Regions from separate parts of the Pantoea eucrina genome, predicted to be linked through region 2. Evidence: predicted binding sites of a transcription regulator. Region 2 holds the regulator's gene; each other region holds the start of a gene.
What was found. The regulator PurR, encoded in region 2, represses purine synthesis genes. The targets are predictions, from matches to a motif close to CANGCAAACGTTTGCNTG.
Positions count from the first base shown of each region.

Region 1: the regulator PurR is predicted to act here: its motif matches at 1,783-1,800, upstream of galS (HTH-type transcriptional regulator GalS).
Region 3: the regulator PurR is predicted to act here: its motif matches at 1,663-1,680, upstream of rbsD (D-ribose pyranase).

Region 1 is NZ_CP083448.1:2,158,772-2,162,051, reverse strand. Features, by position in the region: gene folE (GTP cyclohydrolase I FolE) at 1-545, shown strand, start outside; gene yeiB (DUF418 domain-containing protein YeiB) at 593-1,753, shown strand; gene galS (HTH-type transcriptional regulator GalS) at 1,895-2,935, shown strand; gene mglB (galactose/glucose ABC transporter substrate-binding protein MglB) at 3,243-3,280, shown strand, end outside.
Region 2 is NZ_CP083448.1:1,463,063-1,466,342, reverse strand. Features, by position in the region: gene LAC65_RS06900 (C40 family peptidase) at 316-1,104, shown strand; gene purR (HTH-type transcriptional repressor PurR) at 1,402-2,427, shown strand; gene punR (DNA-binding transcriptional activator PunR) at 2,424-3,280, opposite strand, start outside.
Region 3 is NZ_CP083448.1:3,345,635-3,348,914, reverse strand. Features, by position in the region: gene qseC (quorum sensing histidine kinase QseC) at 1-243, opposite strand, end outside; gene qseB (quorum sensing response regulator transcription factor QseB) at 240-902, opposite strand; gene LAC65_RS15925 (YgiW/YdeI family stress tolerance OB fold protein) at 1,081-1,479, shown strand; gene rbsD (D-ribose pyranase) at 1,694-2,113, shown strand; gene rbsA (ribose ABC transporter ATP-binding protein RbsA) at 2,121-3,280, shown strand, end outside.

The sequences.
Region 1 (3,280 bases), 700 kb from region 2:
CCGGTCACATGACGCAAATCATGCAGCTGCTGAATCTGGACCTGGAAGATGACAGCCTGATGGAGACGCCGCATCGCATCGCAAAAATGTATGTGGATGAGATTTTCTCAGGTCTCGATTACGCCAACTTCCCGAAAATCACCGTTATCGAAAACAAAATGAAAGTGGACGAGATGGTGACGGTGCGTGACATCACGCTGACCAGCACCTGCGAACACCATTTTGTGATCATCGATGGCAAGGCGACGGTGGCCTACATTCCCAAAGACAAAGTGATTGGCCTGTCGAAAATCAACCGCATCGTGCAGTTTTTCGCCCAGCGCCCGCAGGTGCAGGAGCGGCTGACGCAGCAGGTGCTGGTCGCGCTGCAGACGCTGCTTGGGACGACTAACGTGGCGGTGTCGATTGATGCAGTTCATTACTGCGTAAAAGCGCGCGGCGTGAAAGATGCGACCAGCGCAACCACGACCACGTCGCTGGGCGGGCTGTTTAAATCGAGCCAGAATACGCGTCAGGAGTTCCTGCGCGCGGTACGTCATATCTGATCCCCAGGCGGCCCCGGTGCCGCCTTTTTTGATGGCTGAGGGCCGCAATGCAACGCTACCAGGCGCTGGATTTTATTCGCGGATGCGCGGTTCTGGGCATTTTGCTGCTCAATATTACCGGCTTTGGCCTGCCGTCAGCCGCCTATCTTAATCCCGCCTGGCAGGGCAGCGTTACGCCGCAGGATGCCTGGACCTGGGCGATACTGGACGGGCTGGCGCAGCTGAAATTCCTCACGCTGTTTGCACTGCTGTTTGGCGCCGGACTGGCGCTGCAGATCCCCCGCGGTAAGCGCTGGATCAGCACGCGCCTGACGCTGCTGGTGCTGCTCGGGTTTATCCACGGCGTCTTCTTCTGGGAAGGGGATATTCTCCTCGACTATGGGCTTATCGGCCTGATTATCTGGCGTCTGCTGCGTGAAGTGCCCTCTGAGCGTGCGCTGTTTCAGACCGGCGTGCTGCTCTATCTGGTCGGCTGTGCGGTGCTGCTTATCTTCGGAGCGATCTCCGGCAATCAGAGCAGCAGCGGCTGGCAGCCGGGTGCCGCTGTGCTGGAGTATGAAAGTTACTGGAAGCTGGTGGGCGGCTGGGAAGCGGTACGCAACCGGCTCGATCTGCTCGCATCGGGCCTGATGGCGCTGGCATCCCAGTATGGCTGGCAGCTGGCGGGGCTGATGCTGATGGGTGCCGCGCTGCTGCGCTGCGGCTGGCTGACCGGTGAGTTCAGCCTGCAGCACTACCGGCGCGCCGCACTGCTGCTGCTGACGACCGGCTGGCTAATCGCGGTGCCGGGTATCGTTGCGCAGTGGCAGCTGCAGTGGGCGCAGCGCTGGACCAGCTTTTATCTGCAGGTGCCGCGCGATCTCGCCTCGCCTTTTATCAGCCTCGGCTATGCGGCGCTCTGTCTCGGCTTCTGGCCTGCGCTCGCGCGTAACCGGCTATGCAACCTGATTCAGGGAGTGGGGCGCATGGCGCTGAGCAACTATCTGTTACAGACGCTAATCTGTACCACGCTTTTCTACCGGTTTGATCTCTTCCTGCACTTTAACCGGTTACAGCTGCTGGCGCTGGTGCCCGTTATCTGGGTAGTCAATCTTCTCTTCTCAGCGCTCTGGCTGCGCTATTTTCGTCAGGGGCCGCTGGAGTGGCTGTGGCGCTGGCTGACGCAGCGTCTCTCTGCAACCGGCACCGCAGTGCCGCCTGTCAGATAATGACCTGCATCACAAAGATCGCATAAAGCAATGTAACCGTTTTCATTGATGTGAGCTGTTTCACGTAGCTGAAGTCTGCGGCCTGACACTATAGCGCTATTACGCGCCCGTCGCGTCTTTCAGCCTTTGTGGAACCGCTGCATGATAACGATTCGTGATGTCGCCCGACTGGCGGGAGTTTCTGTTGCCACCGTGTCGCGCGTGCTCAATAACAGCAGTGCCGTCACCTCTGATACCCGCGACGCCGTGCTGCAGGCGGTGGAATCGCTGGGCTATCGTCCGAACGCCAACGCACAGGCGCTCGCCACCCAGGTCAGCGACACGATTGGTGTCGTTGTCATGGATGTCTCCGATCCCTTTTTTGGCGCGCTGGTGAAAGCGGTGGATACCGTGGCGCAGCGGGTGCATAAGCATGTTCTCATCAGTAATTCCTGGCATCAGGAAGATAAAGAGCGGCACGCCATTGAGGTGCTGATCCGTCAGCGCTGCAATGCGCTGGTGGTACATGCGAAAACGCTTTCAGACGCTGAACTCACGCAGTTTATGGATCAGGTGCCGGGCATGGTGCTGGTTAACCGGGTGATCCGCGGCTACGAGCATCGCTGCGTCTGTCTCGACAATGTAACCGGTGCGCAGGTTGCCACCCGCATGCTGCTGCAGCAGGGGCATCAGCGTATCGGCTATCTCAGCTCCAGCCACCCGATTGAAGATGTGGCTCAGCGCCGCGATGGCTGGCTGCAGGCGCTGTCAGAGCAGGGTATCCAGCCGGCAGAGGCGTGGATCGCCCATGCTGAACCCGATATGCAGGGCGGTGAAGCCGCGATGGTGGAGCTGCTCGGGCGCAATTTGCATCTGACCGCCGTGTTTTCCTATAACGATGGCATGGCGGCTGGCGCCCTGACGGCGCTGAAAGATAACGGCATTCAGGTGCCGCAGCATTTTTCTGTCATCGGTTTTGATGACATTCCTATTTCCCGTTACACCGATCCCCAGCTGACAACCGTACGCTATCCCATTGTTTCTATGGCAAAACTGGCAACAGAGCTGGCGCTGAAAGGCGCAGCCGGTGAGCTGGATCCTCAGGCATCGCACTGCTTCATGCCTACGCTGGTGCGGCGTCACTCAGTGGCCCAGCGACAAATTGTGGAGTCGATCACTAATCCAGGCGATAGCGCCATGTAACCGTTTCCAATATGTGATTACATTCACAGTTAATTACCAGACCGCTCACTATGATGGCAGCGTCTTACCGGACTGAAACATCATGAAACGCCGGGTCACGCCTCTCCGGACAGGTTTCAGTAGCCGATTGAAATGGTTCACAACACTCTTCAGGAAGCGGTTACGTACAGGGAAGTCAGGATAGGGAGAGCGGTCCGGCCAATGCCTGCGCCTGCTCCAGAATGATAGCGTTTCAACCGACTGCGTTCGCTGCCCGCAGGCAGCAGGGCGCAATGAAATACCCTGCATAATTAAAACCGGAGATACCATGAATAAGAAGGTTTTCACGCTCACAGCACTGGTTGC
Region 2 (3,280 bases):
TTGTAGCGACTTCATCCCGCGACTGAAATCGGGAATTTGCCTCGCTGCGGCATGAATCGCCATGTTTGTTAAGTTTGCCGCCACGGGCGTATGACGAAGTGTGTATTAATACACGATTAGCAATAAATATGCTGCGTTAACCGCCTGAAACCGCTCATTTTTGCTGCACAGCCCTTGTGTTGATGGATTTAATAAAAAAGACCTTACCTTTTGTAAAAAAAGTGGATTAGAATCAATCCGGCGCTGATCGCTGATCAGAATTTTCTAATATTGCCGCGGTCTGCTTCTGCAGCCTGCCGAACCTGTAACCGGACTATGCGTTTACTGATTACGCTTTTCATACTGGCTTTTGCTCAGCTGTTTTTTAACGTGGCCGCTGCTTCACCGCACAAGCCGGTTAACGCCAGCCTGCAGAAAGCGGAGAAAAAGAGTGCGCGCGACGATGAGCGCCGCAAACGACGTCCGGTTAAAACCTCGGCTAAAAAAACACGCGTCACGCCCGTACAAAAAGTTAAATCGAAAAAAAGCCTGCACGCAGAACCGCCTGCGACTTCCCGTACCGCCCGTAAAAAAGCGCCCGCCCTCTCCGCCAGCAAAAAATATGGTCATCAGCGTACCAGCCGGAAAATAGCAGCCGCGGAAGAGAGTACCGATGCGCTGACCGGTATCAGGCTCAGCAAATCCCACCGTCTGCGCTACCAGAAGGCGCGTGAAACCGCCATGACTAAACTTATGGGCCAGCTGGGCAAACCTTATCAGTGGGGTGGCACCTCTCCGCTTACCGGATTCGATTGCAGTGGCCTGGTCTGGTACGCCTACAAAGATCTGGTCCGTTTCAAACTGCCGCGCACGGCCAACGAAATGTATCATCTGCGCGATGCCGCTCCCATCAAGCGCGAAATGCTGGAGAAAGGGGATCTGGTGTTTTTCCGCATCAATAATCGCGGTACAGCCGATCATGTTGGCGTTTATCTGGGTAACGGCAAATTTATTCAGTCGCCGCGTACCGGCAAGGATATTCAGATCAGCGCGCTGGGTGAAGATTACTGGCAGAAGCACTATGTTGGCGCACGCCGCATGATGACACCTAAAACCATTCGTTAGCGGTTGCGCAACACGCCGCGCGCGTTTTGGCCTGAACACATACCGGCTGCCGTAATCTAAATATTTTCGCCTGACCTCAGGTAAAAATCTCGTTTTATGCCCCTCACCTTGCTAGAATCGCCGCCTTTCGTTGCGCAACACCTTTTGCGCACGCTGCTGTCATTATCTGTTACGGTTAATTACTCGCCTTAAATCAGCCATTTTTATGCTGAAACCGGGCAGAAAACCCTGCGCAGACGCAAACGTTTAACACTATACTTATCATAAAGTTGCGATAGGTTTAAGAGGTCCATTTTCATGGCAACAATTAAAGATGTGGCAAAACGCGCTGGCGTATCAACGACCACGGTTTCGCACGTCATCAATAAAACGCGCTTTGTCGCTGAAGAGACGCGTAATGCCGTGTGGGAGGCGATTAAAGCGCTGCACTACTCTCCCAGCGCCGTGGCGCGCAGCCTGAAGGTTAATCACACGAAAACATTGGGTCTGCTGGCGACATCCAGCGAAGCCCCCTACTTTGCTGAAATCATTGAAGCGATTGAAAACCACTGCTTCGCTCAGGGCTATACGCTGATTCTGGGCAATGCGCACAATGACCTGCAAAAACAGCGCGCCTATCTGTCGATGATGGCGCAAAAGCGGGTAGATGGCCTGCTGGTGATGTGCTCTGAGTATCCGGACGATCTGCTTCAGATGCTGGAAGAGAATCGCAATATTCCGATGGTGGTCATGGACTGGGGCGCTTCCCGCGGGGATTTTACCGATACCGTGCAGGATAACGCCTTTCAGGGCGGCTATCTGGCCGGCCGTTACCTGATCGAGCGGGGTCATCGCGATATTGGCGCTATTCCGGGCCAGCTGGAGCGCAATACCGGCGGCGGACGGCACGCCGGCTTCCTGCAGGCGATGCAGGAAGCGGGGATCGCGGTGCGTGCGGAGTGGATCGTACAGGGCGATTTTGAGCCGGAGTCGGGTTATCAGGCGATGCAGCAGATCCTGAGCCAGAAGCAGCGGCCTACCGCTGTGTTCTGCGGCGGCGATATTATGGCAATGGGCGCCATCTGCGCCGCCGATGAGATGGGCCTGCGCGTACCGCAGGATATTTCGGTGATCGGCTATGATAATGTGCGCAACGCCCGCTACTTTACGCCGGCGCTGACGACGGTGCATCAGCCCAAAGCTCAGCTGGGTGAGAAAGCGCTGGAGATGCTGCTGGACCGCATTACCAGTAAACGTGAAGAGCCGCAAACAATTGAAGTTCAGCCCAGTCTGATTGAGCGTCGCTCCGTCGGGGATGGTCCGTTTCGCGACTATCGCCGCTAAGCGTGGCGCTCGCTGAGCCACTCATGGTTTAGCGTCTCAGCATCCCCCAGGTATTCCAGCAGCCAGATCAGCGCTGGCGACGCCCGCTGCTCGGCCCAGCTGACGCAGCAGGGACTCTCCGGAAAGGGCTGCGGTAATATCAGCTCCACCAGCGCGCCGCTATCCAGTAGCGGCCGCGCCAGATGTCCCGGGATCATCCCCACGCACAGGCCAGCCTGCAGGCAGTCGATTCCGGTTTCCCACTCCGGCACCACCAGCCGGCGCTGATTATCCAGCGTCCAGGTCATACGGCGCGGCAGCGCGCGCGACGTATCTTCCAGCACCAGCGACGGCCAGGCGCGCATCGCCTCTTCGTCAGGATGCGCGCTCTGCGCCAGTGGATGATCCGGACTGACCACGCAGCGCCAGTTAAGGGCGCCCATATCCTGAAAAGCAAAGCGTCCGCCAACCGGGATCGCCTGCGTGGCGCCGATGGCTACGTCAACCCGGCCATCGGCCAGCGCATCCCATACGCCGTTAAACACTTCATAGCTGATGATCAGCTCCATATCGGGAAAGTGGCGATAGAAATCTTTCACCAGCTGGCGCGTGCGCTGCGGCTTGACGATACAATCAACGGCAATAGTGAGCTGGCCGCGCCAGCCGTTGGCCAGCTGCTGACACTGGCGTCGCGTTGCCAGCATTTTTTTGATAACAGAGCGGCCTTCTCGCACAAAATGCTCGCCGGCCGGCGTCAGGACCACCTCCCGATGCTGGCGTTCAAACAGCTCCACGGCAAGCCAGCTCTCCAGCTGCCTGATGGTATAGCTGATAGCAGAAGGCACGCGGTGCAGCTCCTGCGCTGCCGCGCTGA
Region 3 (3,280 bases), 1.5 Mb from region 2:
CAGGGCGTCATCATCCTGATCGCCGCGGTGATGGCGTAAAAGGGTTTTGGTTTTCGGTAATGCTGCGTGATGCAGGCTGGTGGGGTCGAGCGCCAGCAGCCGTTTGGCAAACAGCATCTGCTGGGTATCAAACAGTTCATTAACCGTATCGCGCGTCTGCTGCCACGCGCTCCAGCCGGCGCTGGCACCGCACAGCAGGATCAGCAGCACAAAGCCGATCGCCAGCCGGACAAACAGGCTCATTCTGCCGCTCCCAGCGTATAGCCAATACCGTGCACGGTGCGGATAAACTGACTGCCCAGCTTTTTGCGCAGATGATGAATATGCACCTCAACCGCGTTGCTGGAGACATCGTCATCCCAGCTGTAGAGCTTCTCTTCAAGCTGGCTGCGCGTCAGCACCTGCGCCGGATGACGCAGAAACAGCTCCAGCAGCGCCAGTTCGCGGCTTTTCAGTTCAAGCGGTTCGCCATTGAGCAGAACGCTGTGGCTGGCGGGCTGCATGACAACATTGCCGTGCCGCAGCTCAGGCTGCAGCTGACCATGCCGGCGGCGGATCAGCGCCTGCAGGCGCGCAGCCACTTCGGTAAGGGCGAACGGTTTGCAGAGATAGTCATCGGCGCCCAGCTGTAAACCCTGTACGCGCTGGTCCAGCGCGTCGCGTGCGGTCAGGATCAGCACCGGAATATCCGCGCCTGCAGCGCGCCACTGGCGCAGGATATCCAGCCCGTCGCGTTCCGGCAGCGACAGATCCAGCACCACCGCATCCCAGGGCGCCGCGCTCAGCGCCTGGCAGCCCGCTTCGCCGGATATAAACCAGTCGACGCTGAATCCCAGTTTCGTCAGGCCAACCTTTAGCCCATCACCAATCAGCGTGTCATCTTCAATCAACAGAATGCGCATTGTGCTCTCCCCCGGCTACAGGCGAGTTATACGAAGCCAGCCAGGCCTTGTACAGGGCAGCGGCGCAATTTTCAGCTATTTTTCACGCAACGGCAAAAAACAGCGCGCCTTAAGATCCTGTTAAGAACTCTCTGGTCTACTGCTGATATTCCACCTGTTCACAGAAATGAGGTAACTAATGAAAACACGTGTCGCATTACTGACCCTGATTGCCCTGGCCACCGCACCGGTACTTGCTGCGCCGCAGGGCGGCTTTATGGATCCCGCTGCGCCAGCCGCACAAAGTAATCAGGCGGGCGGTTTTAAAGCGGGCGAAGCCAGCGTCGTGACGGTAAAACAGGCTGAAGAGATGAAAGATGACAGCTGGATCACCGTGCGCGGGACGCTGGAAAAGCAGACTGGCGATGAAGATTATCTGTTCCGCGACAGCAGCGGCACGATGAAAGTGGAAATCGACCACAAGCGCTGGAACGGCGTGACTATTACGCCAAAAGATCGCGTTGAACTGACGGGTGAGCTGGATAAAGATTTCAATGCCACTGAGCTTGATGTGAAACAGGTTCGCAAACTGCCATAACGCTGTTGTGAAGCCACTGTCTGAGTGGCTTCATTCATTCTGATGGGACCATATCATTATGTTCCCTGCCTCTCTGCACTCTCTTACCCAAATTTTTCCGGCTGACAGCGAAACGTTTCGATGGCGATCACACTTCCGTGATGGTGTCGTTGCGTTACTATGCTGCTTTTATACACTGCTCCACAGCGAAACGTTTCGCTGTGGAGTGGATGAAATGAAAAAAGGTCGCCTGTTACACGCTGAACTCTCTCATGTGATTGCCCGCCTCGGGCATACCGATACGCTGACTATTGCGGACGCGGGCCTGCCTGTTCCGCACGGCCCCCGGCGTATTGACCTGGCGTTAACGCCCGGTACGCCCGGATTTTTACAGGTTGTGGAGGTGGTCACACAGGAGATGCAGGTAGAAAGCGCCCTGATTGCGGAGGAGATAAAAGAACATAATCCGCAGCTTCACAGCCAGCTGCTCGCCGTGCTCGAAGCGTTGCAACAGCACCAGGGGAATAGCATCACCGTCCGTTACATCAGTCATGAACAGTTCAAACAACAGACGCAGTGCAGCCAGGCGGTCATTCGCAGCGGAGAGTGTTCTCCGTATGCGAATGTCATCCTGAGCGCCGGCGTCACCTTCTGAGGCCGCTATGCAACCCTTACTGCAACTTAAAGGAATCGAAAAGTCGTTTCCTGGCGTAAAGGCGCTGAATGGTGCCTCGCTGGCGGTCTACCCGGGGCGCGTTATGGCGCTGGTAGGCGAAAACGGGGCCGGTAAATCCACCATGATGAAGGTGCTGACCGGCATCTACACCATGGACGCTGGCTCGCTGCAGTGGCTGGGTGAACCTGTTGCCTTCTCCGGCCCAAAGGCGTCGCAGGAGGCAGGCATCGGCATTATTCATCAGGAGCTTAATCTGATCCCGCAGCTGAGCGTGGCGGAGAATATTTTCCTGGGCCGGGAGTTTATAAACCGGTTTGGCCGTATCGACTGGAAAAAGATGCATCGTGAGGCAGAGGCGCTGCTTAAGCGTCTTAACCTGCGTTTCAGCAGCCACAAACTGGTGGGCGATCTCTCAATTGGCGATCAGCAGATGGTAGAGATTGCCAAAGTACTGAGTTTTGAATCACGCGTCATCATTATGGATGAGCCGACGGATGCGCTGACGGATACCGAAACGCTGTCGCTGTTTCACGTTATTAACGAACTGAAAGCGCAGGGGTGCGGCATTGTCTATATCTCGCACCGTATGAAAGAAATTTTTGAGATCTGCGATGACGTAACCGTATTTCGTGACGGGCAGTTTATTGCCGAACGCGCCGTCAGCGATCTGAGCGAAGAGCAGCTGATTGAGATGATGGTGGGACGCAAGCTGGAAGATCAATATCCCCATCTCGATCAATCGCCCGGTGAAATCCGTCTGCAGGTTGAAAAGCTCTGTGGTTCAGGCGTGGAGGATGTCAGCTTTACCCTGCGCAAAGGTGAAATTCTGGGGATTTCAGGGCTGATGGGGGCCGGGCGAACGGAGCTGATGAAAGTGCTCTATGGCGCCCTGCCGCGCCGCAGCGGCAGCGTCACGCTCAATGGCCGTACCGTGACCGTACGTTCGCCGCAGGAGGGGCTCGCCAGCGGTATCGTTTATATCTCTGAAGATCGTAAGCGCGACGGACTGGTGCTCGGAATGTCGGTAAAAGAGAACATGTCGCTGACGGCGCTGCGCTATTTCAGCCACGCCGGCGGTAACCTGAAACATGCGGAAGAGCAGCTGGCGGTAGGCGATTTTATCCGCCTGTTCAATGTAAAGACGCC